3 regions of the Alicyclobacillus sp. SO9 genome follow, and region 3 is predicted to be linked to each of the others. Evidence: riboswitches for the same ligand, from Rfam matches in the RefSeq annotation. Region 3 holds a riboswitch; each other region holds the start of a gene.
The links. Region 3 has a riboswitch for ZMP and ZTP ahead of serA (phosphoglycerate dehydrogenase). Riboswitches for the same ligand answer to the same signal wherever they lie in the genome.
Positions count from the first base shown of each region.

Region 1 (10,012 bases), 1.5 Mb from region 3:
AACAGCAGCGGCAGGTTCCATGGAGAAATCAGCGCGGCGACACCCGCCGGCCTGCGCAACGCATAATTGAGCGCGACCCCCTCCATTTCAAAGCACTCCGTGCTGAGTCCTTTCACAAAGTCTGCGAAGAAACGAAAGTTGTACGCCGCCCGTGGAATATCCAGATGCCTGGATAGACTGAAAGGTTTCCCCGTGTCTTTGGTTTCCAGCAGCGCTAATTCTTCCTGGCGTTCTTCAATCAGGTCGGCAATCCGGTTCATGACTTTTGCTCGCTCGGCCGGGGTAGTCTTCCCCCATGTGGAAAATGCTGTCTTGGCGGCTGTCACGGCATTGTGAACATCTTGTCTTCCGCCCTCACAAACCTCGCTGATGACTTCGTCTGTAGCCGGATTTATGTTTTCAAACGTCTTTCCGTCTACACTTGCAACGAACTCTCCGTTGATAAAATGCTGTATTTTCTCCATATTCTGAACCCTCTCATCGTTGTGTTAGATTAATGCACCGAAACGGATGCCGTTGGCAGGTATCTATGAAATGGTTGCCCCCACTGGTTGCATTGTCAGGACAGGATTGCCCGATCCCGACGACGGACCATACCCATGCAACCTACCTGCAAAGTTCCCTTGCAGGACGCCCAAAAGCATGGCAACATGCCGCCCCCCAGCTTCCACTCCTGCTGCACGCACATAGGATGGAAGCATTTCAGCCGCGGATTCCGTATCTCCTTTTACCAAATAAGAGCAAAATTCTCTGTCCAATGCTTGCTCTGTGATATTCGGCCAAAATTCTGGGCCGCGGCGCAAATTGTGTGCCAGTGCCCCGCTTGCAATGAAGACGACACGCAACTGTGTTTCTTGGAACACTTGTGCCATGACAGCACCCCACTTTGTGGTCTCTTCCAGAGATGCGGCCTGACAAACAGATAAATCGACAATAGGTATATCACCCTTGACTAAGTATCGCAGGGGAACAACCGTACCGTAGTCCCACATGTATGTTTCATCATTGATGCTCTCAACTTTGAGTCCAGCGGACTTTCCGGATTCTACCAGTTCCTGCGCAAGTTCCGGATGACCCTGAAAGTCGTAGTGAACATCCGTTATAATGTCCGGGCACTCCACCGCAGTCAGAACCCCTTTGTGCCTCGGTGTTGCATCCACATAGTGTGTAAAACTGGACTGCCAATGACACGAGACGAGGACAATCACATCAGGATGCAGACTTTCAATTAGGTCTGCCGTCTTTACCATCGCATCCACCAGCGGCTGCTGAAACGCTGCAACCTTATCCTTGTGACAAATACGCGGAGTATGGGGAGAAATCATTGCTAATTCCAGACTCACAACTTTTACCTCCCTTAAAACCTGGATTTAGACGAATTTAAGCTTTGCAAGCTTCCATTCTTGTTGACTTGACAACAGCTTGAAAGACTTCATGAAAGCGCTTTGTTATTCTGTATACTATCACCTATAATTAAGAGGAACTATATAAGCGTTCCTTCATGCGGAACATCAGACAGAGAATTTGTATTTTTCACAATGATTTGATTGAGGGGGTGAACGAGTGATTGAGGAAAAAAAGCAGTCTGAGCAAAGTACACTGTCCTCCCTCGAAAATGCCCTTCGCATCATTCAGAGTTTCACCGTCGATGCTCCTGAGAAAGGCGTCACTGAGATGGCCCGTTCTCTGCAAATCTCCAAAAGTACGGTACACCGTGTGTTCACCACTCTGGAGAAAGCCGGCTTTGTGCGAAAAGATGAGGATACACATAGATACCGGCTTGGACTTTCAGTGCTGAGTCTGGCCGGTGTGTTGATGTCAAACATGGAAATTTATCGAGAGGGGCAGCATCTGCTCGAGGATTTTGTAAACCGCTTTGATGAGTCCGTCCATTTAGCCGTTTTGGAAGGCTACAGCACCGTTTATGTCAGTAAGCTCGAATCCCAGCATCCCGTGAAAATCCTGACGCACCTTGGACGAAAAAACCCGCTTCACTGCACCAGTTCCGGAAAGGTCATTCTCGCCTATCAATCACAAGAGATGATTGAGGAAGTCATACAGATGGGCTTACATAAATTCACAAAAACAACCATAACAAAACCAAATGTCTTTCGGCGACATTTGGACGAGATTCGAGAGGCAGGGTACGCCATCAGCCACAGTGAGTTGCGGGATGGTGTGGCATCAATTGCTGTGCCTGTAAGGGATTATACCCGGAATGTCATTGGAGCCGTCACCGTAGTTGGGCCGGAACAACGTTTTACCCCCCGTAAAATGGATGAGTTGTCAAAACAGCTAATTCGCGTCGGGAAGGAGATTTCTACACGTCTAGGATACTATGAGCGGCGTCTATGAGAACCGCTCAGTTTATTCTCCAGCATACAAACTCAGATGGGTCGACCCATTCAAATTTCGGTCAAAACGGTTCCTGTACCGCCATGCATTTGAAGCACAACGGTACAGGCCTTTTCATCTCTTCATCAAGAGTTTTAAAACGGATACTGCCTCGGTTCGTACTGTACCGAAATCCATTTTGTCGTCGTGAATTCCTCCAAAGCCCAGGGGCCGTTGTAGCGCCCGACTCCAGAGCCTTTCTCACCGCCAAAAGCCACAAGCGGCTCATCGTTCACTGTTCCGTCATTCACATGAATCATACCGGTTTCAATTTGCTTCGCGACTTCGACACCTCTTTCCAAATTGCGTGTAAAGACAGCACCGCTGAGTCCGTAGTCACTGTTGTTTGCAACCCGGATTGCCTCTTCTTCTGATTCCACCGGCATAACGGCTATGACAGGACCAAACATTTCAACCTGTGCACAGGACATTGTCTCTGTCACGTCTGACAGGACAATTGGCTCTACCACATTTCCTTTAACCTCACCTTGATAAGCGATTTTTGCACCTTGCTTTACACTTTCCTCTACAAAACTCATCAATTTCTCTACTTGGTTGTGGTTAATCAACGGGCCAATGAGTGTGTCCTGTTCGCGCGGGTCACCGGATTTGAGAGACGACGCCTTGGCAACCAACAAGTCAAGGAATCGAGGATATACGTCCCTGTGTACAATCGCTCGGTTGGTACACATACAGATTTGACCCTGGTGCGTAAACCGGCTAAATGCCGTTGCATTGACAGCCAACTCCACGTCTGCGTCATCAAGGACAATTAATGCGCTGTTGCCGCCGAGTTCAAGTCCGACTCGTTTCAGATTCCGTGAAGCCACTTCACCAATATGGCGGCCCACCGGGGTCGATCCCGTAAATGAAATGACACTCGGAATGGGATGCTCGACAAACGCATCTCCAATCTCCTTGATATCGGCAATCACCACGTTAAAGAGGCCCTTCGGAAGTCCCGCCTCTTCAAAGACTTTCGCAAGAATGAGGCCTCCAGTCACACCCGCAGCTTCATGAGGTTTGAGCACAACACCGTTCCCTGCACCAAGTGCCGGTGCTACAGCCCGCGCTGACAACACCATAGGGAAATTAAACGGGCTGATGACGCCGACTACCCCGGCCGGCAGTTGGAATAGACGATTTTCCTTTCCTGGAATGGTAGCCGGAATAATTCTCCCTTCCATTCGAAGCGGATACGAGGCAGCCTCGCGAATGAAATTTTTCACTAGGGATACTTCCACCATTGCCTTGAGAAAGGTACCTCCAATTTCCTCAGCCATCAAGCGGGCAATATCCTCTGTGTAGGAGTCTAACACCTGTGCTGCCCGCTCCAGTACATCGCGCTTCTCAAAGGCATTTATCCTTGCCCATTCAACTTGCGCCTTCTTTGCAGATTGATATGCCTCGTCAATGTCAGCGACTGACGCCAATCGGATTTCTGCCACGGTTGACTCGTCAAACGGATTTTTGTCTGCATAAGTCGTGTCGCTGCTCCCGTCTCTCCATTCTCCTCCAATATACTGCTTGCCAAGTGACTTAAAATCTAACATGACAACCCCTCCGATTCTATTCATTCAAGTCTCCGCTGCGGTACACTCCAACTGATTCAAAAGCGGATTATTCTGAATCCATATTTCATTTTGTATCTATTTGTCAGTATTCTGCCGAGACGCACTGAGACGCTTGCTCGGTCTGCGCCGGCTTGAACTAGATGAAAGTAGTTAAATTGGGTAAATGAAGCACAGATTCATCCGGATAAACCGTTCTCTCTTTGATTCTCCATCCATTGCCGCGCTTTACAAGGACATCCCGCCTCGTACCAAACAACTGCTCGGCTGTTTTATCTCTCCGACTGCGGAGGAGCAGAAAGTAACTGACCGCCACCACCTCCTTCTCCCGTTCCTCTTCAATAAGTACATTCGTTATCATGTGCCTGGTCCTCGACGGCGGGTCTTCTGCCCAAGCCGATGTTGTATTCAACCGATTGACACGCGTCCTTATACTCCCCTTCGTCTCATCGAGAAAAGTCATACTCTCAACAATGTCCTCTCCAGAAGCCTTGTCGAGGGTCACCCGTAACGGCATTCGATACACGAGGTTGTCATCTAACAATTCGAGCCATTCATCCAACCGTCGATTATCCAGAAGGGCAGCTTCACGGTAGAAAAACTCCGCTACATCTTCCCGTATACCACTCATGGCCATCCTCCTTATAAGTTCTCTTTTCAGTCATTTCATGCCGTAATTGTTGCCCAGTCAGTCTATTAATAAGTCGACCCAGTGTTCATAGAACGATCTCGAAATTGCATCCAAATAGCATGTGGGATAGGCTGTACCCGGCCCGGGCCAGTCCTTATCCGGAGTCACCCTGTCCAGTCCCATCAAGTAGTTCAACACGTTGTTGTAGTGCACATCCTTATCCTGAGCCATAAATCCTTTGCTGGCATCCACCACTCGTGTCCAAATTTCCGTATCATCCTGCTCCAATGTTCCAGCTGGTCCGAATGAGCCAATGTAGCTCTTGTAGGACGCCTCCTTAAACACTTCTGGTGCATCTTTGTCCACCAAGCACCAGGACCACACCTCAATTTCATCTGGTCCCAGGGGGCGCCAGACTCGAAAATTCACAAAGCTGGTGAGCGGTTCATCCGGACCTCCCGTACCATGCATAGGGCTGACAAAAGACAGATTTGGAAAGCAACTGCCAACAATAACGACAGTTCTATAGAAAATATCCAGTTGGTCTTCGTTCAGATTCCGCGCAAACATGGGCCACATTTCTTCTGGTAAACCCTGGTACGGGTTTTGCGTGGTTCCATCCTTCGTCGTAATCATGTTGACACCGTGTCCGTTCTTCAAAACTATCTGGTGTCCGTAGCTGGCAAACAAAGGGTCCTTGGGGCTGATTCCAAGTTCCACCGTAGACCGATGGGTCATGGCAGTATGATACGGGTCACCGCCAAAATTGTCTGAACTTATTTTCCAATTGGTCGCAACCCGCCAACGATGAGGTACTCCCCTCACTTCCAATCCATTGTCACTGCGACCCAACATAATATCGAAATACCAGCGCATCTCGCCCAAAAAGTCCTCTAAGGGTTCCACGTCGGGATTCAAAGAAGCAAAAATCATCCCCTGGTAACTGTCCACTCTTGGAATCTTACGAAGGGACCACTCACTCCGGTCTAATTCCTCGCCATAGACCTGATTTCCAGCGACAATGCCAATCAGTTCTCCACTGAGGTTAAAGGTCCAGCCGTGGTACGGACACGTAAATGTCTTGTTGCTCCCAAAATCCGCACTGCAAAGCTGCGTACCGCGATGTGAACAGGAGTTCAGGTATGCTTGGATGCGGCCTTCACTGTCGCGTAGTAAAAGAACGGGATCGTGCACAATCCATCGGGTTATATAATCTCCCGGATTCTCAATCTCTGATTCATGTCCAATGAAGTTCCAAGTCTTCGCATAAATATGTGCTAGTTCCCTTTCATAGATATCTTCATTTGCAAAGGCCCACTGTGGTAAAACACCTCTTTGAATTTTCTCTTTAACTTCACGCAATACTTCTTGGTCGAGTACGCGTTTGACCAATGGCTTTAACCTCCCATTCCCGCAAAATCCACGCTTAAAAGCGCTTTCATAAATTTGATAATTCCAATAATTAAACCAATTTGTCATCAAGACTAGCACCATCGCAGTTGCTCGACTACTGCTTTGTTCCGGTATCTGGAACACACACAACAAAATAATTCAGTTGAAAAATGCAGGCTGTTCCGCATAGAGGGACAAAGCCATAGTACCCTTATACCAGCAATGATACCGTTTACATTAAATTATCTAAAAATTTGCACAGTAGGAGGCGTATTTATGTCTGACTACACCAAACCAAGTTGGCGTAGGTATGAGAATTTTATTGTCATTACGATGTTCTTCACGTACGGCTTTGTCATGATGGATCGTTTGAGCATTACCTATCTGTTTCCTTTTCTGGCCCCCGCTCTAAAGTTGAATGACACGCAAATTGGTCTGTCCGTCTCGATTCTGTCAATCTGTTGGGCTGTATCGAGTTGGATATTTTCCAGCGCCTCAGACTTATTGAGCAAAAAGAAGGCATTTCTCGTTGTTATTGTTCTCATCTTCTCCCTGGCATCTTTTTCAACCGGGTTGGCAGCTACCTTCACCGCTTTGATGCTGGCACGGGGGCTAATGGGCGCTGCCGAGGGACCTGTTGTCACATTAGCGCAGGCCGCTGTTATCGCCGACTCGTCCACGAAACGGCGGGGCTTCAATATGGGACTGGTGCAAAGTTCAACAGCATTACTCGGCGCTGTCGTTGCACCTTTGGTCGTCGTTGCCATTGCGCAGTCTATGACTTGGCGCTACTCTTTTTATATCCTCGCTATTCCCGGAATTGTTGTCGCTCTGATTCTGATGAAATTCATGAGAGAACCCAAAATGAGCAAAGAAGTATCCGAACACATTCACACCAAACCTAAACTTTCCGATTACAAAAAAGCATTTCAGCATCGAAACATCTGGCTCGGCATGGTCATGTCAATTGGATTCATGAGTTGGCTGTTTGCATTCACTACATTTGCGCCAACCTTCTTGGTAAAAATCGATAAGATCAGCCCGTCCTATGTTTCCCTGATTATGAGTGCAATGGGACTGGGAAGCTTTATCTGGGGACTTGTTCTTCCGTCACTGTCCGATAGATTCGGGCGCAAACCCATCATGACTATCTTCGGAGCCGTTGCTATCTTCGCTCCTATCATCCCGGCTGAATTTCATCTATCTGTCGGTCCATTAATAGCCGTCATGTTCTTCCTCGCCCTGGCACAGGGCTATGCACCCATATTCATGGCAATTATCCCGTCGGAATCTGTACCCAGAGAATTTGTCGCAACTTCGATGTCCATCATCGTGTTTGTGGGCGAGCTGTTCGGAGGTACTACCGTTCCCACTGTTGCAGGTATTTTGGCCGATCACTTTAGTCCTGTTGCACCATTGTGGATGGCTGCCGCAGGCTCGTTTGTGGTCTTTTTGGCTTCCTTTGGATTAAAAGAAACCTCACCCATGAAGCTCCGTCGTCTCGAGACTAAGAGACAGATGGACAGTTCATCCCTGCCCACTGTATGACAGTAACATGGGGAATCGTGCAAATGTACGATTCCCCATGGCTGTATCTTGTACTTCCCGTAGAATGCCAGACTTCGTGATAAAATTCGCTTAGGCCAAATCGGCCGCATTTTGATATAACATTCCTTCTTCGTCTTGCCAATCCATAGCGGCCGTTAGATTGTGAAATAACTGCATCGTCGTCACTGTGCCAACCCCTCCGGGTGTAGGCGAAAGTGCCCTCACCTTATCTGCCACCTCAGTATCCACATCTCCAACAATGTTTCCCTCGCTCTCGTTTATACCGGCGTCAATAATGACGTGTTGGGAATGAACCATGTCAGGTGTAATGAGACCTGCCTTTCCGACGGCTACGAAAATAATGTCAGCCGCCTTTGTATGCAGAGAGACATCCTTGGTTCCAGCATGACAGACTGTAACGGTTGCATTATTCCGCACCAGCAGGTGAAACAACGGCTGCCCAACTGTTTCACCAAAGCCGACAAGTGCCACATGTTTTCCTGACACCGAATAGCCAAAGTGATTGAGCAGCTTCACTGCAGCCACAGGAGTAGCTGGATAAAGACCCTTGTCACCTGTCATATTCGCAAATCGATTGATTTTCGTTAGGCCGTCAACATCCTTATAAGGTGAAATAGCTTGTGTCACACGCGACGTGTCGATGTGCGCCGGCAAGGGCAGTTCAACCATGATTCCGTGTACAGAACTGTCATGGTTTAACTGCTGAATCTTCTCTATTATGGTCCCAGTTGACGCGTCCCGGCCAAAGTGAAGAATCTCGTATTCAATCCCCAGTTTCGCAGCAGTCTTCCCTTTGGATTTTGCGTAGTACGCACACGCTGCATCCCCTTCAACAAGAACTGTTACAATTCTTGGCCGGATGCCGCTCTGCACATAGGCCTCCACTTTCAATTTAATAGAAGCCCTAATTTCCTCAGCGACTTGCTTGCCATACATTTCAATCGTCACAACTCTCCACTCCCCATGTGCTACTTCCCGGAGGGCCGTCTGTGAAACGCTGTCGTGGCTGACGCTAGGTCAGAGGCAGCGCAAATATGAGAAAGTTGCTAGCACAGAAAAGACCGCCCAGGTTGTCCATTTTGGTCACCCAGGCGGTCGGCTGTTAACGATTGTACTTCCTCGTGGTTATCCACGTATCCGCCAGTCATACAATCGATGATATTCAAGTGATAAGCAACTGCACAAAATTTCAATACCGCGTCCAAACTGTATTCTGCAACGGACTGAATTACGGAATCACTATAACAACTGAAGCGGACTTCGTCAACAAGGCGTGGGCATTTCCCGATTCCTGCTAGTTCCAGTTTTCGCTTGCGAGGTCTGCCGTGGGATGTGTAGCATTCTCAAGTTCGGCGGCACTTTCAACGACCGAAGGCTGTGTGTCGGAGACAGGAAGGGAAACCGAAAAGGTCGTCCCTGCGTTGACCTTACTGGTAACCTGAATTTGGCCCTTCATGAGTTGAATGAACCTGTATGATGTCATGAGTCCTAGTCCTGTCCCCTTGTGTTTTGTCGAATAGAAAGGCTTACCCAGCCGTTGAATCTGTTCGGATGTCATGCCGATTCCGGTATCGCTGACGGTGATACCAACTGCTCTTCGGCGTCGGCGTATTTGCACTGACAGCGTCCCTCCCTTTGGCATTGCCTCTATTCCATTCTTCATGATGTTCAGTACGCACTTTGAAAATCTCTCTCCGTCGATAGACATGTAAACATCCGTCTCCAAATTTTGAATCACACTGACATTGTGAAGTGTAGCGTATGGGGTGATCGATGCAAGCGACTGCTGAATCAATTGCGATACGTTCACCCGTTCCATGTTGTTTAGTTGTGGATGAGACAAGGAAAGGTATTCGTCAATGACAGAGGAAGCTTTGTCCAGTTCGCCTAGAACGATGTTCAAATAGTCTCTCCTTGTCTGCTCAGAATTGTTTTCCTGGAGAAGCTGCAAAAAACCACGGGACACAGTCAGTGGATTTCTTATCTCGTGGGCTATAGAAGCCGTCAACGAGTTGACCAGTTGCACTTTCTCAAGTTCTTGCAAGTGATGTCTCATCTCAACGTTGCTGCGTACGGTATCAATCAAAAAAACGACCATGACAGTCGTTGCGACTTCGACAATTCCCCATTCGCACAGGAACCACAGGTGCTTGGGTTCAATTGGATACCTGAGAATCACAACCATTATGTTCAGTACCACAGGAGCAGCATTGAGCAGGGCGGCCACTACAACTTTTTTTGCCTTGGAGTACCGGACAAAGCGCGGATTTATGTAAAAGGCCAAGACCAGGATGGGTGTAAAAGTGAGGAGCATTTGTAGAAATCCGCTTCCTCCAATAACATACCGATACACAAAAGATGTGGTCGTCACGGCCAAACCGGGACCAATTCCTCCATACAAAATGCTAAGAAGAATTACAACAAGTCTGAGGTCGTAGAGTTGACCGGGAAACAA
Region 1 covers NZ_CP066339.1:3,691,950-3,701,961, forward strand. Annotated here, with positions in the region: gene GI364_RS17390 (aldehyde dehydrogenase) at 1-464, opposite strand, end outside; gene GI364_RS17395 (DODA-type extradiol aromatic ring-opening family dioxygenase) at 528-1,343, opposite strand; gene GI364_RS17400 (IclR family transcriptional regulator) at 1,564-2,355, shown strand; gene GI364_RS17405 (aldehyde dehydrogenase family protein) at 2,490-3,947, opposite strand; gene GI364_RS17410 (aromatic-ring-hydroxylating dioxygenase subunit beta) at 4,105-4,596, opposite strand; gene GI364_RS17415 (aromatic ring-hydroxylating oxygenase subunit alpha) at 4,654-5,988, opposite strand; gene GI364_RS17420 (MFS transporter) at 6,265-7,536, shown strand; gene GI364_RS17425 (bifunctional 5,10-methylenetetrahydrofolate dehydrogenase/5,10-methenyltetrahydrofolate cyclohydrolase) at 7,627-8,505, opposite strand; ZMP/ZTP riboswitch at 8,636-8,715, opposite strand; gene GI364_RS17430 (ATP-binding protein) at 8,852-10,012, opposite strand, start outside.
Region 1: linked by a shared signal. The riboswitch ahead of GI364_RS17425 (bifunctional 5,10-methylenetetrahydrofolate dehydrogenase/5,10-methenyltetrahydrofolate cyclohydrolase) and the one ahead of serA (phosphoglycerate dehydrogenase) in region 3 are both predicted to bind ZMP and ZTP.

Region 2 (10,012 bases), 940 kb from region 3:
GGGCTTACGGCAGCTCGGTTGGAACTAATGGCTTTGCTAGAACAGTATGAGATGTTCACTCGGCAGCGTGATGAAATCATGGCTCAGGTGGAGCAACTGCTGAACCAGATTCCAGGCACTGAAGAGATGCTGAGCGTACCAGGGATGGGTGTCACCACACTTGCCGGATTCCTGGCTGAAGTGGGCGACCTACGGGGATACGACCATGGACAGCAGATTATCCGGCTCGCTGGACTGAATCTGAAAGAGAACAGTTCTGGCAAGAGGAAAGGGAAAACAGGAATCTCGAAGCGGGGTCGCTCCCGGCTCAGGGCACTACTCTTTCGAGCCATATTGCCGATGGTTGCCAAGAACGCCGAGTTCAAGGCGTTGCACGATTATTACACGACCCGAACGTGCAATCCCTTGAAGAAGAAACAGTCACTGATTGCGCTGTGTGGAAAACTCATTCGTGTTCTACACACATTGGGGACAAAGCAAGTTCAGTACAACGCTGAGGATTTACTGGGGCCACTTCGGAGGTCCCAACTACAGGTGGCAGCTTAACCGATTTGATTCAAACTCGTCAGTTCGATTTACTCGCTTGTACACGATGAATCGCCAAGACAAACAGAAGCACGGATAAGCCGTAGTATCTACACCATAAGGGCAACGACCCAGTAAAGGAGCAAGAAACGGCATCCACCCCTTGAGAGGTAGTACGAAGGAATGTGAGGGCATAGACCCAGTGTGACATGGGAGGGTAAACCGCAAGGGAACGTGTGGACATCCAAATGTGCGAACATAATTATGTTCCATGTATTGGTAAAATAGCACCAATCTCTGTTCCTGCTACGGACTACCCGTTTGAAAATTGGCACATCTAGCATTCTGGTAATCTCTCTCAAATTGTCAAGGTACGTAATCGTGAGAATAAGAGAGTAAATAGGAGAAAACATTAATTTATAGTGGGAGGGGTTATTACTATGAATAAAAAAGATCAACTGTTGAAACGGCTGGACGAAATAGGAGAATCCTTGGCGAAGATGAATGGAGCACTCCTGCTTTTGGGACTGGGTTCTGTGGGCGTTGAGACTGACCGTCTGGATGACTATTCAGATCTGGATTTTTTCGTCATTGTGGCGCCAGGATACAAGCGCAGATATATAGAGAATTTGGATTGGCTGGAACAGGTTCGTCCTCTTGTCTATTCGTTTCAGAATACGGCGGATGGGTCCAAAATCATGTTTAACGACGGAATTTACGGAGAGTACGCTGTGTTTGAGGAACGAGATCTCAGGAACATTCCACATGTACATGGCAGAGTTGTCTGGAAAGACCCCTTGTATAAGAATACAGACGTCGGTGCAAACCTCAGACAGGAGCAAAAGGTACGAATAGATTCTCTGGATCATCCTCTAAATGAAGCTTTGACCAATCTTTATGTCGGACTTACTCGATATGCAAGGGGAGAGAAAATGTCTGCCACTCGGTTTATTCAGGGTTATGCGGTGGACAGCATCATTTCCGTTCTCCATTTGCTCGAGAAGGAGAACAAATACTTTCCGGATCCGTTCGTAAATGAGAGAAGGCTGGAAGTGAGGTTCCCCAATTTTTCACAAGTAGTAGGGAAGATGGTGCTTGGGTATAACCGTGTACCCGAGTCAGCACTTCATATTTTGGATTATGTAGCCAGTGTATATCCGGTTAACCAGAGATTAGCTGAGGAAATCCGCAGCTTGGCAGACAAATGTATAAGTCGTGGCCAAAGTTGCTGTTTTTAACGTTACAATGTTCAGTACGATTGAGGTTACATTGAACTGGAAATAAACTTAGAATAAGTATAGAAATTTACTAGATATGTGAGAATTCGGTGAGCGGGTGATGTGGTGAAGTTTCGAGTTACACGACAGAACTACTGGTTTTCATTTTTAGGAATTGTGGTAGGTGAGTTTATATTTAGCAGTCTATTTCATAGACGTCCTTGGTGGCTGACTGCTATCGTTGCCTTGTTATGGTCCGTGATGGGCTGGGTTGTTGGTTCGTGGCTGTGGAATCGGCTCTTTCCGTGTTTTCTAACTCTCACTGATACTGCAATCTTGGTTGGGAGAATTTCCTATGCAGTCGAATCCATAGAGTCCATTTCAATGCCAATAGGCACACGGATAAACCTGGGAGTTTACTTTAAGTTCCCACTAAAGCCTCTACGCATCAGGCTCTGGGGAACGGAGCACAGGGAATTGAGAACTCAATTAATACAGTGGTCGACTATTCATTCAGTACCGTTCCACCAACCTCGCTAGACTTTTGGCGGACTCTGTCACAACAGAGCCAATGAAACAACGAGTAGTAGTTGCATATTGATAAATGGAAGGGATATAGGATGATTAGGATCAAGCGAGCAGTCAGCCTCTCGGATAATCTCAGAAACTATCATGTGGTTTTAGATGGAACGGAGATTGGCTCTGTAGGACCCGGAGATACTTTTGAGTATTCGCTCAATGCTGGGTATCACAAAATCCATCTGGAAATTGATTGGTGCAGAAGTAATGAACTGGAATTTGAGGTTAAAAATGATGAAGTCTTGGATTTTAAGTGTGGAGGATTAAACGGTTTTAAGGTGCTCGCTGTAATCTGGTTTATAACGTTTGGACGAAATCGGTATTTGTGGATCAAACGAATGACTCCATTATTCAGTTAATCTTCTTGTTTTGCCTTGCTATCCCATGGTCTTAAGACCAACGTTGTATAGATATTCCAGACGACGGCGTGTTACGATCCTCAAGACAAGTCTACATTAGGGGTGATGGACGTGCGCAATGAGTTTTCGTGGCAGCCTTCTATGGAGGTACGAACACGTGAAATTGAATCCTTGACACGAGACAAGACTATGAATTGGATAGACAAGTCTCGTTCTGAAGGACTTTCCAACGCTGACATCTATCTGTTACTCGCTTTAGCATCGGCACGATACGTCGACCACCATGGGCCTCTCATTGGCCACGGAACCTTCAACGGCGGACCTTTGCTTCGTGCGTCTTCTCTGTTGAGCAGTGATTTTCAGGATTTAGCTCTACTGCAGACGGCCGTATACGTAACGGATCTTCTGGCGGACCCGAGGTACGGCCCCTATCTTTTGATGGAAATGGAACCTGTCACTGAGACTACAGAAGAAGAGTCTCAACAGGCTTTCTTACACGACATTGAGAGTGGAAACACAGTATTGTTGTCCGAACACAGACTGGTTGGCTTATTGCGACACCAGAACTCAGACCTGAGATGGCTTCTGACCCAAGTTGCGCTCCGCCAATACCCAGAAAATGAGCATCGGCTGTTAATTGTGCATCGTGCCATTCAATTTTTAGATGATTTAAGCGGGTGGGCATATGCAGAGCCTATATTTCGTCCGGCTGTACAGTATCTTGCATCTCGTCCGGATACGACGCTGTTCAACAGAATTAAAGAAAGAATGTTGACATGGCCGGAAGAAGGGATGGTATCAGAGCACGAAGTCACGGACGTCGTACAACGATTAATTGAGGTTCCGTATGGAGAGGAACCCGATCTCATCGATGAGTTGATACGTCAAGGAATCAAAGGTCGTACACTGTATGAGGCGATAGCCCTTTCATCATCGGAGATGTTGAGGAGGTCACAGTTCGATGCCCATGCCGTAACTGGCGTTCACTGTACACTTGATTTAATGCGTGGGAAAGACGTACCTTCTGATCTTCGGACATTGGCAGGACACCTAGCATTGTCAAGTCAACGCAGCCGTAGACAAAAGGTAAGTCGGCAGAATTGGAGAGAACCATTACACGTCAGTGGCACTAGAGTTACACTTACCGAACTCAAAAATATTGTGTCAAACGATGACGGCGGTCAGCTGTCCGCGCAGGCAGCTGGGAACTACCTGCTTAGTGGCGGGAGTCCTAGGGAATTAGCTCGAACTCTGATGGAGGTGGCGCTAACAACATCCGGGCCGTTCGATGCGATTCACAATGTAAAAATGATTTGGGGATTGCTTCAAGAGACAGAATACTCTCAGTTGGGACAACAATCCTGGAGACACCTGTCTGGCGGTGCAAGAGTGATTGCAGAAACCGCCGCAACCGAGCGTCCTGCAGGAAAAGCCATTTTGTCGTTGTGGAAGCCAATGAAATCAATGTAAATACGTGCTGATGTGACTATAAGGAGTGACAAAGCATGCAACCGTTTTTCTAACGCAGTTCCTCCACATTAGCTAAACATAGTGGTTCCGTGGAAAGATATTTTCGACGGCGCTTTGGTGTGTCCAGAAGTCCCCCTTTTCCTTCTCTAATTTTCAGAACAAAGGGGGATAAGGATGGCATATCGAAGCATTATAGATTAAGTCGCCAATTTTTGAATTTGTGGTTGGCTCAGGGTGTTTCACAGTTTGGAGATGCACTTTTGGAGGTTACGCTGCCGGTATGGGTCGGGTTAGTAACGAAATCATCCAGTCAGGTCGCGGGTGTTGCAGCGGCAGAGTTACTTCCTGCAATCTTAGTTGGTCCACTTTCGGGCGTGATTGCTGAGCGATTTAATCCGAAGATTATAATGGTACTGACGGACTTGTTTAGAGCATTTGCAGTTCTGTTGCTCCTCGAATTTCACGGGGCCGGCACTGCTTATCTTGCGTACATTGTTAGTTTCCTGCTAAGTTTTGGAACCCGGCTCTTTATTCCTGCACAATCCGTTCTTGTGCGGAAAACAATCCGGGACAAGGACATCCAGAAAGCCCAAGGCGTACTACACGTTGCCTCCAGCGTTTCTCTGGCACTAGGGCCTGCCTTAGGTGGAACGCTGATTCTTAGCATGGGTCCCATTCCGACGGTGATTACAGACTCCGGAACGTTCATCCTTTCAACGCTACTTCTCCTCGACATTCGTCAGGGGACGGACGGATTGGCAGTTTGTAAAAAGTTGACTCTGCCTTCGAGTGAGACTTCCATAAAGGCAGACGTCATGGTGGCATTTCATTACTTGTTGGAGAGTCGTCGACTTGTAGTTGTAGCAGTCGTTACCGCTATATTGACACTTGTAGGGTTCATTTGGTTTACGGTCGACGTGTTCTATGTAGGGACCTATCTCGGTGTACCCGGCGAAGCGGTGGGGTATCTATGGGCTGCTTCCGGACTAGGCGACTTGTTGGCAGGACTGTTGATTGTTCCTCGTGCTGGGAAGCTGAACTCCGCTTACTTGGTCATTGGCGGTTTACTTGTTCGCACAATGGCGCTCTTTTCTTACTCTGTGATAGGCGATTTCTGGTATGCATTGTGGATATGTCTATTAGCTGGGTTCGGCGATGGCATGGCATCTATTGGGCTGTCGACAATGGCCATGCAGCACTCGTCCCCTGGAGTAATTGGAAGGGTGTCTTCCACGCTGGATATTGTAGGTCAATTCTCGGGAATAGGTGCCACCGCTTTGATTGCTGCAATTGGTTCTAGTTCTACACCACGACAGGATTTACAGGCGTGCGGTGTATTGCTCTCCGCTACTATAGTTTTTGTTTTATCTTGGACGCGGCCCACGAGCGGTCATGAAAGGACTCACGACGATGACGTGTAGGTATCAAAGTGCCGTGCGACACATGTCCGCCAATGCTCGAACACAGTAATTCACCTTCAAATGTCTAAACAGGGCAGCGACTCGGTAATTGCGGACAAGCTGCCTTGACAGATTCCCGCAGCACTCCAGGTAGATTGTTTTTAATTGGGCCGCATCAAGAACGTAGGCTTGTTCAGAATCTTGACACACAGGTTGGCACTTTGATTGCAGGGGCCAGGAACATCCTTGAGTGGCTGTCAATAGCCTCGTCTCTACGCAATTCAGTTTTTTTATTGATCTCTGCATAATCAATAATGTAGGTATTATATCCGGGTAATATTGACTTTATATTTTATCCGGGTATAATACTACCGAGACTTATTGATAAGTTCTCTGTCAACCCAAATAGAGAATGTTTTCTGAAAGGAGACACTACGATGGACTTTGAACATGGTCGCTACATCGAACCATCTCAACGCGCTGGCATGAGATTCATGCAACGTGGCATTGATGGTAGCGTCATCATGCTGAATCTGCTGCGTTTTCGCGAATTTGCCGATTACTCAGCCCATCCTGAACTTGCATCGGAGGTTCCAATCACTGGTGCCGAAGCGTTCAACCGCTACATTGAGCACACACTGCCATTTCTGCGAAAAAGCGGCGGTGACGTCATGTTTCTGGGTAAGGGTGGAGAGTTTCTTATCGGTCCGGAAGACGAAAGATGGGACCTTGTCATGCTGATACGCCAGAGCAGCGCGCAATCGTTTCTTGCTTTTTCAACCCATCAAGACTACTTAGCCGGTATCGGGCATCGGACTGCGGCAATAGAGGATTCACGCCTCCTACCTATGGTAGAGCTTGCAAAACCAATGTAATATGAGGAGAGCAGCGTCATTGTCTTTTGAAATAGATACTGGTACGCTGACGAAGTGTACGTCATAAAGACCTGCGATATTGACGGAGACCTGTAGAAAGATGATACTCTGTATGTGAAAAGAATGGATTTGTGGTTACTGGCGAACGTAGATTAACTACGGGGGAGCCACAAGTAATAGTGCCGCTCGCCTGGGCAGGGGTAAGGACCAAGAGTTCTTACCCCTTTAATATTCAGTCGTACTAACCTATGTGATAGGAGGAAAAAGTTCATGGAGCCAACTTTATTGAGAGGGAAGCCTGTCGTTCAAGAGATGGAAGCCACCTTGTCTGAAAGAGTCAAGAAACTCTTTTTAAAGGGTACTAAGCCATGTCTTGCCACGATACTGGTTGGCAATGATCCGGCGTCAACGACCTACGTCCGCATGAAGGCACGGGCGTGTGAGCGAAATCAATTAGAGTCAAGACAGATTCACTTGCCTGAAACCACTGATACAGCTGCGCTCATTGACGTTATTAAGAACTTGAATATCGACCCAGGAGTTCATGGCATCTTACTGCAGCATCCAGTTCCTCGACATATAGAAGAACGAGCCGCATTTGAGGCCATTGTGCCGGAGAAGGATGTTGACGGTGTGACAAGTTGGGGTTTCGGACGCATGTCCTTCGGGCTAAGCAGCTACCATAGTTGTACCCCTGAAGCGGTCATGAATATCTTAGACTATTACGAAATTCCCATTAAACGAAAGCGGGCAGTGGTGCTTGGTCGAAGTCCAATATTGGGAAAGCCGGTATCCATGTTGTTGCTAAATAGAGATGCGACCGTCATTACTTGTCATTCACACACTCAACACATCGATGAAATAGTGCGACAAGCCGACATTCTGGTAGCGGCGGTCGGAAAGAATAAGTTTGTGCAAGGTTCGTGGGTCAAACCTGGAGCTGTCATCATTGACGCGGGATACAGTGAAAACACAGGGGACGTTGATTATGCTGCATGTCTAGACGTCGTTAGCGCGATAACACCCGTTCCAGGTGGTGTCGGTCCAGTTACAATTGCAAATCTTCTCAGGAATACAGTTGTAGCTGCTGAACAGACTTTGCGCTAATTAAGCACCACAAAACGGTCCGACGCTGAGTCGTGGGCATGACCCTTGGTAACAAGCATGCGTCTCTTCAAGCCATAACTAATTGGCTGAAACTAACGAGCGAAGTTCAAAAAGAGAAGAGCAGAACCAGCACTTTATTGGAGTTCTGCTCTTAAGGCCAGATGCGACTGTAAGCGAAAATCACACCCTAAATCCTGTATAAATGTGAATGGCATCCCGGAGAAACTCGGCTGTCCCTGGGTGCTCAGTATCGTAAAACGCCTTAAATCGTTCATCATCGACATACATTTGAGCAAGTTCCGCATGAGCCTCACTCGTGTACTTATCCCAGGTAAATGCTAACCATCGTTTATGAAGTGCTGCCGCTTTCTGTGCAATGTCACTGGCTGGATTCCCAGTCTGGAATGCCTTTGCCAGAGTGACTTTCACCTCATTCCCGAGGTGGGTCCAATCCTCATACTCTTTCTCAGTCATTTTCTGAAGCCTCTTGTTTGATTTATGAACGGAGTCATCGCCGTATTTATTGCGGATTTCTTTCCCATAGGCTGTCTCGTTTTCATCAATCATCCGCTCTTTGAAGCCCTCAAACTTTTCTCTGTCACTCATGGTGGTTCGTCTCCCTTCTGCCAATGCAATTGTTTGTTCCGCATTGGCTATCAATAAATCCAATTGTTCTCGCCTGTCAAGGAGTCGCTTAAGATGTTTCTGCAGTGCTTGAATTCTGTCAAACGTCGGGTCTGTTATGATTTTGCGGATGACTTCAAGATTTACACCCAGTTCCCTGTAAAACAGAATTTGCTGAAGTTGGTCGACTTCCCATTGGCCGTAAATTCGGTACCCTGATGAACTGGTTCTCGCCGGGCTCAAGAGTCCAATCTCATCGTAGTACCGAAGCGTACGGGTACTGATTCCGGCTATATTTGCGAACTTCTGGATTGTGTATTCCATCGTTCACCTCCTCACAGGGTAACTGTAAACCTTTACGCAACGTTAAAGTCAAGACCCATTGCATGTGATAGTTTCAGTTCGAAACAGCATTTGTGGGTTTGCGAACGTAGACATTAAAACTGTATTCAAACGGACTTCTCTTGTCTTGGTTTCCAGGAGTACTTGACGTAAGTACCCAGTCTGACAGGTCGATTTCGACAGTGGTATTTCCTTCTATAACGGCGTCAATCTCGGTTATATACAGAACCTGCGCCAGATGGATGGTTTGCTCGATAATAGAGCCGCCTCCAATGATGACAACGTCACCCGGAATGCGGGTGATAGCGTCTATATGATGCAGGACATGAACATTTTGGGCTGTAAATGATGTGTCACGAGTGACGACGTAGTTGATGCGATGCGGTAGAGCACGGCCAATGGCTGTATACGTGCGTCTCCCCATTACGATGTTCTTTCCAGTCGTGAGCTTCTTAAAGTACCGAAGGTCCTCTGGAATATGCCAGGGCATGCCGTTATTCTTGCCAATGACCCCGTTTCGTGATTTTGCCAGAAGAATTGATATCATGCGCAACCTCCAAAAGGGGATTCTGCTAAGATGTATCAATTTGGTGTCTTTTGTGTCAGAACATTATATCAGGAAACTTATATGCCCTGTGTTTCTGCAAATCGTCATTTCCGTCGTGTTTGCTTGATGATAACACCGCGCCGTGTCGGTGGTACAAGCCGTGGTAAGGAGCCGCGTTCAAGTCATGTATAATAACCATAGCAGTTTACATGAATATTGAATAAAATTCCCGCAGCGTCATCTTGCGTTGCGATTTGCAAAAGTGAAGGAGGAACTCTGTTGAAGGACATCCTGGTTATCGGTTCAGGACCAGCTGGTATGGCAACTGCCGTATGGGCCCGTCGTCTGGGACTTAGTGTGCAGGTGTATGAACAAGATGCGATTCCAGGGGGTCAATTGAATCTCATCAAAGGAGAAATTGAGGATTATCCGGGCGTAGATTGCTCAGGTCCCGAGTTGCGTGACAAAATTGTCCATCGGTTAGACAGCATGGGTGTGGAGATCGTACTGAATAGTCATGTTTCCGATTTAGATCCCGTTCAACGCACGATTGTCGTGAACGGTCACCAGGTGTCTGGGAGAAACATTGTGATTGCAACAGGCGGCAGGCCGCGTAAGCTTGGAATTCCTGGAGAGCAAGAAATGTATGCAAGAGGTGAAACCTACCGCAGTTCAGTCCATGCCTCTCAGATGAAAGGTAAACCGGTGATTGTCGTTGGTGGTGGGGACAGAGCTGTCGAAAACGCATACCAGTTCCTCAAAGGCGGTGCACACGTGACTTTGGTACATAGGGGAGACAATTTGACTGCCAGACGGGGCATGACGGATTTGCTGCGAACAGTACCTGGGTGTGAGTACTTATTTAACTGTACACCGACAAGAATTGTTGGCTCTCAGAAAGTAGAAGGTTTGAAAGTGGAAATGGACGGAAAAGAGACACTGCTGAAGGCGGATGCAATTGTGATAA
Region 2 covers NZ_CP066339.1:3,116,868-3,126,879, reverse strand. Annotated here, with positions in the region: gene GI364_RS14715 (IS110 family RNA-guided transposase) at 1-546, shown strand, start outside; gene GI364_RS14710 (hypothetical protein) at 966-1,763, shown strand; gene GI364_RS14705 (hypothetical protein) at 2,363-2,680, shown strand; gene GI364_RS14700 (hypothetical protein) at 2,792-4,150, shown strand; gene GI364_RS14695 (MFS transporter) at 4,240-5,571, shown strand; gene GI364_RS14690 (DUF1330 domain-containing protein) at 5,988-6,425, shown strand; ZMP/ZTP riboswitch at 6,550-6,628, shown strand; gene GI364_RS14685 (bifunctional 5,10-methylenetetrahydrofolate dehydrogenase/5,10-methenyltetrahydrofolate cyclohydrolase) at 6,696-7,532, shown strand; gene GI364_RS14680 (MerR family transcriptional regulator) at 7,713-8,480, opposite strand; gene GI364_RS14675 (dihydrofolate reductase) at 8,554-9,045, opposite strand; gene GI364_RS14670 (NAD(P)/FAD-dependent oxidoreductase) at 9,325-10,012, shown strand, end outside.
Region 2: linked by a shared signal. The riboswitch ahead of GI364_RS14685 (bifunctional 5,10-methylenetetrahydrofolate dehydrogenase/5,10-methenyltetrahydrofolate cyclohydrolase) and the one ahead of serA (phosphoglycerate dehydrogenase) in region 3 are both predicted to bind ZMP and ZTP.

Region 3 (10,012 bases):
GTTGGCATCGTGTTAGCCGTTGTCGGAGACCGTGGGGAGAACAGCCCGTCAGAGCCGTATAAGGAGTACAACAAATATCACCATGTTTAACGAGTGGCGACAGGAGGACTTACCATTTCACACAACGACCTGTTAGTGCAAGCAGAAGAGTTAGCCGATAGAATTATGGAAATGCCTGAAGTTGATGCATATAAAAAAGCTGAGGCAGACCTCCAAAGGTGTTCTGATGCGCAGTCTATGATGTTGCAGTTAAAGGATTTGCAGGAGCAAATTGCTGAGTTTAGTTCGAGGAACGTTCCCGAACAGTACTATCAGCACTTATCCAAGGAATCTGAATCACTTTTGGAGAAATTGGAGACGATACCAGAGGTCAATGCCTTTCAAGAAGCGCAATCCAAAGTAAACCGTCTCCTCCAAGAAGTGAGTGATCGCCTGGCTAGTGCCGTGATGAAGCAAGTTGTTCCGTCAGCAAACGTAGATAACGTCGAGTAACACTGCACGTGTCTGAATTGACGGGCTTTTGCCCACAATGTTATGATGGGCTAGTTATTTTTCCGTATTGGAGAAAGAAGGGTTACTCTATGACAGAACACAATCATGACCACGAACACGAGCATGAGCACGAATTTGATGAAGAAGAGATAATAGTTCTTGAAGACGAGGATGGAAAGGAACACAATTTTATCCTCGGCGAGGTCATCCGCGTTGAAGAAACTGAATACGCAATTCTCTTACCCATTGATGAAGACGTCGAAGAAGGCGTTATCTTTCGAATTGACGGCGAGGAAGACGACCAAATGGTATTGTCCGAAATCGAAGACGATGCAGAATGGGAAAAGGTCGTCTCTGCTTACAATGAATTGGAAGAAGACGAGGACAGCGAGGGCGTATAGATTTTCCTATTTATTCACTTGGGTAACACGTCCCCTCCTAAAACCACAAAACCTGCCGACTCGGGCAGGTTTTTTTAATGAACAACTACAATTGAACTCGTGACGAACGAACCAACGGCCGTCCATATTCTCCATAACTGCGGTTTATTCGCGTACAACGAGAAACTGGAGCCACCTGTCGGATTCGAACCGACGACCTGCTCATTACGAGTGAGCCGCTCTACCCCTGAGCCAAGGTGGCACAACGCATCTCTTATCATTTTAATGGCACTCTGACAGCCTGTCCAGCCCTGCATGAATACGCTCGTGCCCTCTACCTGCTCGTTGAAACGGATTTGAACCCTCCACGGAAAAATCGAAACGGAATTCACCGTCACTACATCATCGTAAGACCCTTGTCACATCAAGTGAATAAACAATACGAGTTCCATTGCGAAGCGGCAACAGAACTCGTACTCTGCTTGTAATCAACCAAGTTCGATGATTCATATGTGCTCTTTGGTAGCGGCGAGTGGATTCGAACCACCGACGCCACGGGTATGAACCGTGTGCTCTAACCAACTGAGCTACGCCGCCACATGGCGGAGAGAGAGGGATTCGAACCCTCGAGACGGGTTTAAACCGCCTACACGATTTCCAATCGTGCTCCTTCGGCCAACTCGGACATCTCTCCATGTCGATTGGTCAAGCGACGATTGTTATCTTAGCATGAAACCATATCTCCCCGCAAGATGTTTTTCTAGAATTTTAGACAAGAAGAAATTTGCCGTTATTCCCCAACAACACGCTGGGCAAATACCTCCCCTTACCAGCGTTTCCCATAACTATTTTTTCAGTAACGACCATAAATCCGTCACATCCGACCAGATGTATGTGGCTCCTGCTGTTTCAAACTCAGGTCGAGCTGCTTTACCTGAAAGTCCTGTAAGTACTGCTGCAAAATCACATCCCAGACTCTTTGCAGCCAACAAATCGGCCATGGAGTCTCCAACGATGAGAATCGTGTCCCCTACCGTATGTTCAAGAGGTAACTCCTCTTGAAGAACTGCAATGGTGTCAGGGCTCTCCATGTAACTTCGCAAGTAGCAGAACGGATGAGGCTTAGACAAAGGGCGATAAGATGGGTAGCTCGTCTCCGCTTCAAGCACGTCGGACGCAGTAGTAATGCATCCCTCATCAAAGTATTCATCCCAGGCATAGCTTTCAAACGGAACTTTCGTTTCCACTTCCGGCCGTCCGGTGGCAACCCCAATACGAACTCCGCGCCGAACGCACTCTGCAAAGAGTTTGCTCACTTCCTTCGGATTTACGACCGGTACCTCGTTCAAGACAAAACCAGTTTTGTTACCAGGCTGCGACGGCAGATAGCTTTTCCCAAGATACCATTCTTGAAAAGTTTGCTGTCCTACCTCCCACAAGCTTCTTAACACTGCCTCAATTTTCGGGTTTGTCCCAAACACCAATTGATACCGCTGTTCCAAAACAAGCCACAAATCCTGTTTTGTTCGACATGCCTCAAACAGCTTGGAAAAGTCAGAAAAATCCGTCTGAATATCCAATCCTTTCAGCATACCGCCAAATTCCCGCAGAGATTTTTCGGTCCAAGATTCAACTGCTGCGAATTTTGAAAACTCTGGACCAGCGCTGACCGCTTCTGCGTATTTTAGAAACTGCACCAAAAATTGAAGATATACCATATCCCAATTGGCATTGATGCCTAGGCTCTTCATTGCGTTTAAAACCGTATCTTGAACAAAAACACTCCATCGTATCTGATGAATCTGTTCGTCACTAAAGTTATCCCTGTATTCAGGAAGATAGCTTATGGAAACGCCAAGAAACCGAGAGCTGCTCAACAATTCATAGATTGTCAGGGCAGATGCATCAAAGTACCTCTCCTCACTCAATAACACACCGTCTACATCAAACAGAATCGTCTTATACACAGATTGCACTCCACACTTTCAATTGTTCTTCCGAAAAGTCTGCATAAATTCGGCCAGGCGACTACATGCCTCCAAAGAGAGGGCATTGTAAATGGAGGCACGACAACCGCCGACAGACCGGTGCCCAGACAGTCCCACAAAACCAGACTCCGCCGCTTCGCGCAAAAATTTCTGCTCTAGTTCGTCTGATGCAAGGTTAAACGTGACATTCATTCGAGAGCGGCTGCTTGCCTGTGCATACCCTCTGTAAAAACCCTCACTCTTATCAATGGCGGTATACAGGGTACCAGCTTTGTCTTCGTTCAGTTGCTCAATGCCCCGCAATCCCCCCATACTCTCCAGCCATTTCAAAACTTTTCCGAGGACATAAACGGAAAACACCGGCGGCGTATTGTACCGTGATTTACCGGAAATATGGGTCGCATAACGCATGACTTTTGGAACTTCTTCCATCACGGCCTGCTGTACCCATTCCCTTCTTAGCAAAACCAAGGTCACGCCAGCGGGACCAAGGTTCTTTTGTGCTCCGCCATACACCATGTCAAAGTTTGTCATGGCAAAGGGACGAGACAGCATATCGCTTGACATGTCAGCCACCAATGGAACTGACTGTTTTTCAGGCAATTGTCTCCACTGGGTTCCGTAGATGGTGTTGTTAGTGGTGATATGCACATAGGCGTCCGACTCTTTCGTGTTCCACTGTGTCGGTATAGACCGGAAACCCTGCTCCTTGGAACTTCCTGCAATACGCACCCTTCCCGTTGTCTCTGCTTCCTGCATTGCTTTGTTCGCCCACGATCCGCTCAGAACATAGGCAGCTTCTGACCCCTCCCCGCGGAAATTTAACGGAAGCATGGCGAACTGCAGACTGGCACCGCCTTGCAAAAATAAAACTTCATATTCGTCAGACACCTGCAGCAGTCTTCGCAGTCGCGCCTCGGCCTCTTCCTGTATTTCCTCGTACGCCTTGCCCCGGTGGCTCATCTCCATGACTGACATCCCAGATTGCCGATAGTTTAGCAGTTCTTCCTGCACTTCTAACAGCACGGATTCCGGGAGTACTGCAGGACCTGCACCAAAATTGTCTACTCGCGCTGGATGTGACAAACTACAACCTCCTCAAAATGGTCGCTTCAATCTAAAATGGTCGTTTCAAGCGAAAACGGTATGTCCACGCTAGAGTACAATGGTCTGTACTTCATGAATGCCAGGCAGCTGCGACAACTCATGCACTACCGATTCAGGTACCAGCTTATCCACTGTCAGAAGCATGACTGCCTCTCCACCCGTTTCCTTACGACCCACCTGCATCGCAGCAATATTAATCTGTTCCTTGCCCAACATGCTGCCAAGATGCCCAATCATCCCGGGTCTGTCATGGTGTTTTGTGAAAATCATCTTTCCTTCTGTACTTGCGTCGATTGGATAGCCCTCAATTTCAACAATACGCGGACCAAGACCGTTGTACAGCGTACCCGCTACCTTGTGTAATTCTCCGTTGACCCGAACCGACAGACTGAGAAGATGGGTAAATACCTTGTGCTGCGATTCACGGACCTGTCGTATAGTCATACCTGCCTGCTTAGCCAAAGTCGGAGCATTGATGAAGTTGACTTCGTCACCGTATCTGTAGCCCAAGAGCCCTTTCAAGACACTTCTCGACACAAAGGGTAAATCACTGTCATCAAGTTCACCGCAAAACACCATTTCTACTTCAGACATAGCCCCAGACGCCAATTGACCTACAAATTTCCCGAGGCGCTCACCCAAATTTAGATGCGGCTGTAAATACTGTTTCTGCTCTTCGCTTAGAGAAGGTATGTTTACAGCGTTCTTAAACGGCTTTCCAACCAGCACATGCCCAACTTCTTCTGCGACAGAGACAGCCACATTGACCTGCGCCTCTACCGTCGATGCCCCCAAGTGGGGCGTTGTGATGACTTGAGGAAATTGCAGCAGAGGATGGTCTGCCGTCACGGGTTCCTCTTCAAAAACATCGAAAGCAGCACCTGCAACCTTGCCGCTTGTCAGTGCCTCGCAAAGGGCAACTTCGTCAATGATACCGCCGCGGGCACAGTTCACGATTCGGACTCCGGTTTTCATTTTTCCGAACATTTTCTCATCAATAATATGTTTCGTATCTTTTGTCAAAGGTGTATGAACAGTCACAAAATCGGCTTCTGCGACCGCATCTTCAAGCGACTTTAATGTGACACCAAGTGTCTTGGCACGGTCTTCTGTCAAAAATGGATCGTAGGCAACAAGACGCATTCCAAATGCTTTAGCACGCTTGGCCACTTCAGTTCCAATACGCCCCATTCCGACAACGGCAAGCGTCTTTCCTGACAGCTCAACACCGACAAAAGTCTTACGGTCCCACTTTCCCTCCTGCATCGTCTGACGCGCCTGCGGAATATGCCGCGACAGTGAAATCAGCATTGCAAAGGTGTGTTCTGCAGCAGAAATTGTATTACCGTCAGGAGCATTAATTACAACGATGCCGTGTTCTGTAGCCGCATCAACATCAATGTTGTCCACTCCAACGCCAGCCCGGCCAATCACTTTCAGCTGCCCACAAGCTTGGATGACCTTTCGTGTCACTTTTGTCTGTGACCGAACAAGCAAAGCTTCTGCATCGGAAACGGCAGCAATGAGTTCGTCTTCTTTCAGACCTGTCCTTTTTTCAATCTCAATCTCTTGATACTGCTTCAATCGGTCAAGCCCCAAGGAGGAAATATCATCTGCTACGAAGACCTTCATACGCCTCTCTCCCAACTCCTTATAGTCTCTGTCTTGCGCCTCTCCCGCCGTGACTGTCGCTGCTTGGAGAGACATGCCGAAAATAAAAACCGCAGGGCACACTCCTCATACGAGCAGCGCCCAGGCGGTCGGCAATTTCATTCATTCGCACTCCCACAAGGTAATCCCCTTAAAAATCCGCCAGTCATGCGAACACTGTCTCTTTTGTTTCCTTGAATTTATAGAAGGATTGAACGAATGTCAATGAAATATTTCGAACAATCTAAAACTAAGACTCATTTTTGAGTAGTTCTCCGTTTTTACTTGCTTCCGGACAGTACTCCCTCCAAGAAAGCACTGTGGACAGATGAAACGGCCGTTGCCAGTTGCGAAGCGGGGATAATACAGGACACTTTGATTTCTGAAGTGCTGACCATCTTGATTGTCACGTCCGCACTTGCTAAAATTTCGAACATTTCGCCCGCAACCCCAGGATTACTAATCATGCCGGCTCCGACAATGGAAATTTTCGCTAAACCTGACTCTTTAATGACATCTTCAAAGCCCAGTTCGGTTCTCAGACCTTCGACGACCGCTAGCGCCTCATCGACATCTTGCTCCTGAACGGTAAACGAAACATCGACAACACGTTCCTTAACAACACTCTGAACGATAACGTCTACGTTTACTCTTTCTTCAGCAAGCTTTGAAAACATCTTGGCAAGACCGTGCCGATTGACCGGTACACCGACCACGGCGATTCGCGCGACACTCTTCTCAGTTGCAATACCCGTTACAGGTTTTTGCAGTTCAAGACCCTCCAAATCAGCCACGATTTCTGTCCCCTCTTCTTCAGAAAAACTAGATTTAACCACTAGACGTACTGAGAACTTCTTCGCATTTTCTACTGCGCGCGGATGCAAAACCTGAGCACCCAATGTCGCGAGTTCCAACATTTCCTCATGCTGTAGAGACTTGATTTTCCGAGCGTTAGGTACGGTTCGCGGATCCGTTGTGAAGACCCCCGTAACATCTGTATAGATCTCACACACATCTGCATCAAGTGCAGCCGCAATCACCACTGCGGTAGTGTCCGAGCCCCCGCGGCCAAGCGTCGTCACTGAGTCTCCGGCAATACCTTGAAAGCCCGTTACAACCGGAACGATTCCGTCCTTCAAAGCCTGTTCCAGGAATTCCGTACGAACATTTGTCATCCGCGCTGTCCCATGTATGGCCTCTGTTTCGATACCAGCCTGCCAGCCAGTGTAGGACTTGGCAGTAATATTGCGCTTGTGTAGCGCCATTGACAAAAGCGCTGCTGAGACCTGCTCTCCAGTTGACAGCAACGCGTCCAGTTCCCTGGCATCCGGTTTGTTCGTAAGTCCTTTCGCCAGCTCTACTAACTGGTCCGTGGTTTTACCCATGGCAGAGACCACAACAGCACATTCATTGCCGGCCTGTACTGTTTTCGCAACTCTGTCAGCTACAGCTTCAATTCGCTCCAAGCTCCCCACCGAAGTCCCGCCGTACTTCTGTACAATCCGCAACCTCTCCACTCCTATCTGTTACTTCTTCAAGTTAATGAAGAACCTCACCGGTCAGAATAGGTTCTTCGCATTCTGACTGCCGAGGTCTAATCACGGGGTTCTATGGTAGTCTAGTGTACCTACTTTATTGCGGTAACGCAACAATATGCCTAAATTCCAATTGATTTGCTTCGTTGTGACCGCAGTGTGTCTTTTGCGTATTCGATTTGCTGTATCACAGCACTGGTCCCCGTTCCTCCACGGCTTTGTCGCGCATCCACGACGCGGCGAACTTCTATTGCCGCAAACACATCCTTATCAAACAGCGGAGAGCACGCCTTGTAATCAGCCAATGAGAGTCCTGCAAGGTTTGTCCCCTTTTCAATGGCTTGCATCACGAGTTGGCCTACGACGGCATGAGCTTCACGAAAAGGCATTTGTTTTTGGACCAGATAGTCAGCGACGTCCGTTGCATTGGAAAAATCCTGTCCAAAAACCTTTTTCAGACGGTGTGTCTGCACTGTGAATGAGTTCATCATTCCACGCACCAGTTCCAGTGCTGGAAGTAACGTGTCCAGTGTATCAAAAACGCCTTCCTTATCTTCCTGCATATCCTTGTTATACGCCAGCGGCAGACCCTTCAGCGTCGTGAGCAGGGCCATCAAATGTCCGTATACACGGCCAGTCTTACCGCGTATCACTTCGGGAACATCGGGATTCTTCTTCTGCGGCATCATACTTGACCCGGTGCAGTAAGCATCGGACAACTCGATGAATCCAAATTCCTCGCTCACCCACAGTATCAATTCCTCCGACATTCGAGACAGGTGCATCATGAGAATGCTTGCCGTGTTGAGAAACTCAATCAAATAATCCCTGTCCGAAACTGCATCCAGAGAGTTCTCATACAGGCCGGCAAAACCAAGGAGCTTTGCTGTATACTGCCTGTCAACAGCAAACGTGGTTCCAGCCAATGCTCCGGCACCCAAAGGGGACATATCTGTTCGCCGATGAACGTCCTCTAGTCGGTCAAAATCTCTCTGTAACATCCAAAAGTAAGCCAGGAGGTGGTGACTGAATAAAATCGGCTGAGCCCGTTGCAGATGAGTGTAGCCCGGAATGACAACGTCGAGATGTCTTTCCGACTGCTCCAGCAACACCTGCTGCAGGCGGCTCACTGCCGCCTGCAGCTCCTGTATCGATTCTTTCACAAACAAATGCATATCTAAGGCTACTTGGTCATTACGGCTTCTCCCCGTGTGCAGTTTCCCAGCAACTGGACCTATGCGCTCGTGAAGCAAGCGTTCCACATTCATATGAATATCTTCGTCTTCAACGCGCCATTCAATTTTGTCAGCTTCTACGTCGTGTCGTATCTCATTGAGGCCTGTCACCAGAAGATTCGCATCAACTTCCGCAATGATACCCGTAGTTCCCAGCATCTTGGCATGCGCGATGCTGCCGCGGATGTCGACTTCTGCAAGTCGCTTATCAAAGGCGATAGAAGCTGTGTACTGTTCTACCAACTCATTCGTATCTTGCGAAAATCGTCCTCCCCATAATTTCATGCATTGGGCCCCTCTACAGACCCCACCGATTCTTTCTCTGCGACAGATACACTTACACCGGGCAGTGTCTGGTCTGATTTAGCACCCAACTGGTTCTGAAGTCCTGCGTAAACCGTTGTCGGCATGCCCCACAAGCTGATAAAGCCCACAGCAGCCTGATGGTCAAAGGTGTCTCCTGCAGAGTACGTGGCCAAATCGTGGCGGTAGAGTGAGTACGGTGATTTACGACCGACAGTTTGTGCTTGCCCTTTGTAGAGCTTCACACGGACGTCTCCCGTCACGTTTTTCTGAGTCGTGTCTACAAATGCGTCAAAAGCTTCCTTTAATGGTGAGAACCAAAGTCCGTTGTAAATGAGTTTGTTGTACTCCAACTCTACAGTGGCTTTGTATTGAGCTACTTCCCGGGTCAATGTCAACGACTCCAGTTCGTTGTGGGCCTGCACTAACACTACGCCTGCCGGTGATTCATACACCTCACGAGATTTAATTCCGACCAAGCGGTTCTCAACACAGTCAATGCGACCGACGCCGTGTTTGCCGGCAATCTTGTTTAGCTTCGAAATCAGCTCACCGAGTTGAAGGACCTCACCATTGAGCGCCACCGGTACGCCTTCGTCAAAGGATACTTCAATGTACTCCGGTTCATCAGGAGCGTCCTTTGCTTCCGTGGTCCAAAGCCATGCGTCTGTTGGCGCTTCGGCCCATGGGTCTTCCAATACTCCGCACTCAATCGCGCGCCCCCATAAATTTGCGTCAATGCTGTATGGATTCTCCTTGGTCGCGGCAATTGGAATGTCGTGTTCCTTGGCGTAAGCAATCTCTTCATCACGCGTCCAACTCCACTGACGCACGGGTGCGACAACTTCCAAATCCGGATTGAGTGCTTTCACAGAGACTTCAAACCGAACCTGGTCATTCCCTTTGCCCGTACAGCCATGAGCTACAGCTGTGGCCCCCTCTTTAGCTGCTACTTCGACGAGTAGTTGTGAAATCAACGGACGGGACAATGCCGAAGCTAATGGATACTTTCCTTCATATAAGGCGTTTGCTTTCAGCGCAGGTGCCACAAACTCAGATGCGTACCGCTCCACTGCGTCGATACGGTAGGATTTCACTGCGCCTACTTCCAAAGCTTTTTGCTGCACAAAGTCCAAGTCTAAGCCTTCACCTACATCCACACACATCGCAATTACGTCATAACCGAAGTTTTCCTTCAACCAAGCTATTGCTACGGATGTATCCAAACCGCCGGAGTATGCCAACACCAATTTTTCTTTACTCACTCTGATTCCTCCCCAAAAACCTGCGTTTTGCTCATAGTTGCTGCAAGCACTGCTTTT
Region 3 covers NZ_CP066339.1:2,180,874-2,190,885, reverse strand. Annotated here, with positions in the region: gene GI364_RS09860 (hypothetical protein) at 1-90, shown strand, start outside; gene GI364_RS09855 (YlbF/YmcA family competence regulator) at 94-492, shown strand; gene GI364_RS09850 (DUF1292 domain-containing protein) at 582-893, shown strand; tRNA gene GI364_RS09845 (tRNA-Thr) at 1,060-1,134, opposite strand; tRNA gene GI364_RS09840 (tRNA-Met) at 1,393-1,469, opposite strand; tRNA gene GI364_RS09835 (tRNA-Ser) at 1,473-1,566, opposite strand; gene GI364_RS09830 (HAD family hydrolase) at 1,718-2,839, opposite strand; gene serC (3-phosphoserine/phosphohydroxythreonine transaminase) at 2,858-3,946, opposite strand; gene serA (phosphoglycerate dehydrogenase) at 4,016-5,599, opposite strand; ZMP/ZTP riboswitch at 5,711-5,797, opposite strand; gene GI364_RS09815 (aspartate kinase) at 5,899-7,125, opposite strand; gene argH (argininosuccinate lyase) at 7,275-8,672, opposite strand; gene GI364_RS09805 (argininosuccinate synthase) at 8,669-9,955, opposite strand; gene argF (ornithine carbamoyltransferase) at 9,952-10,012, opposite strand, start outside.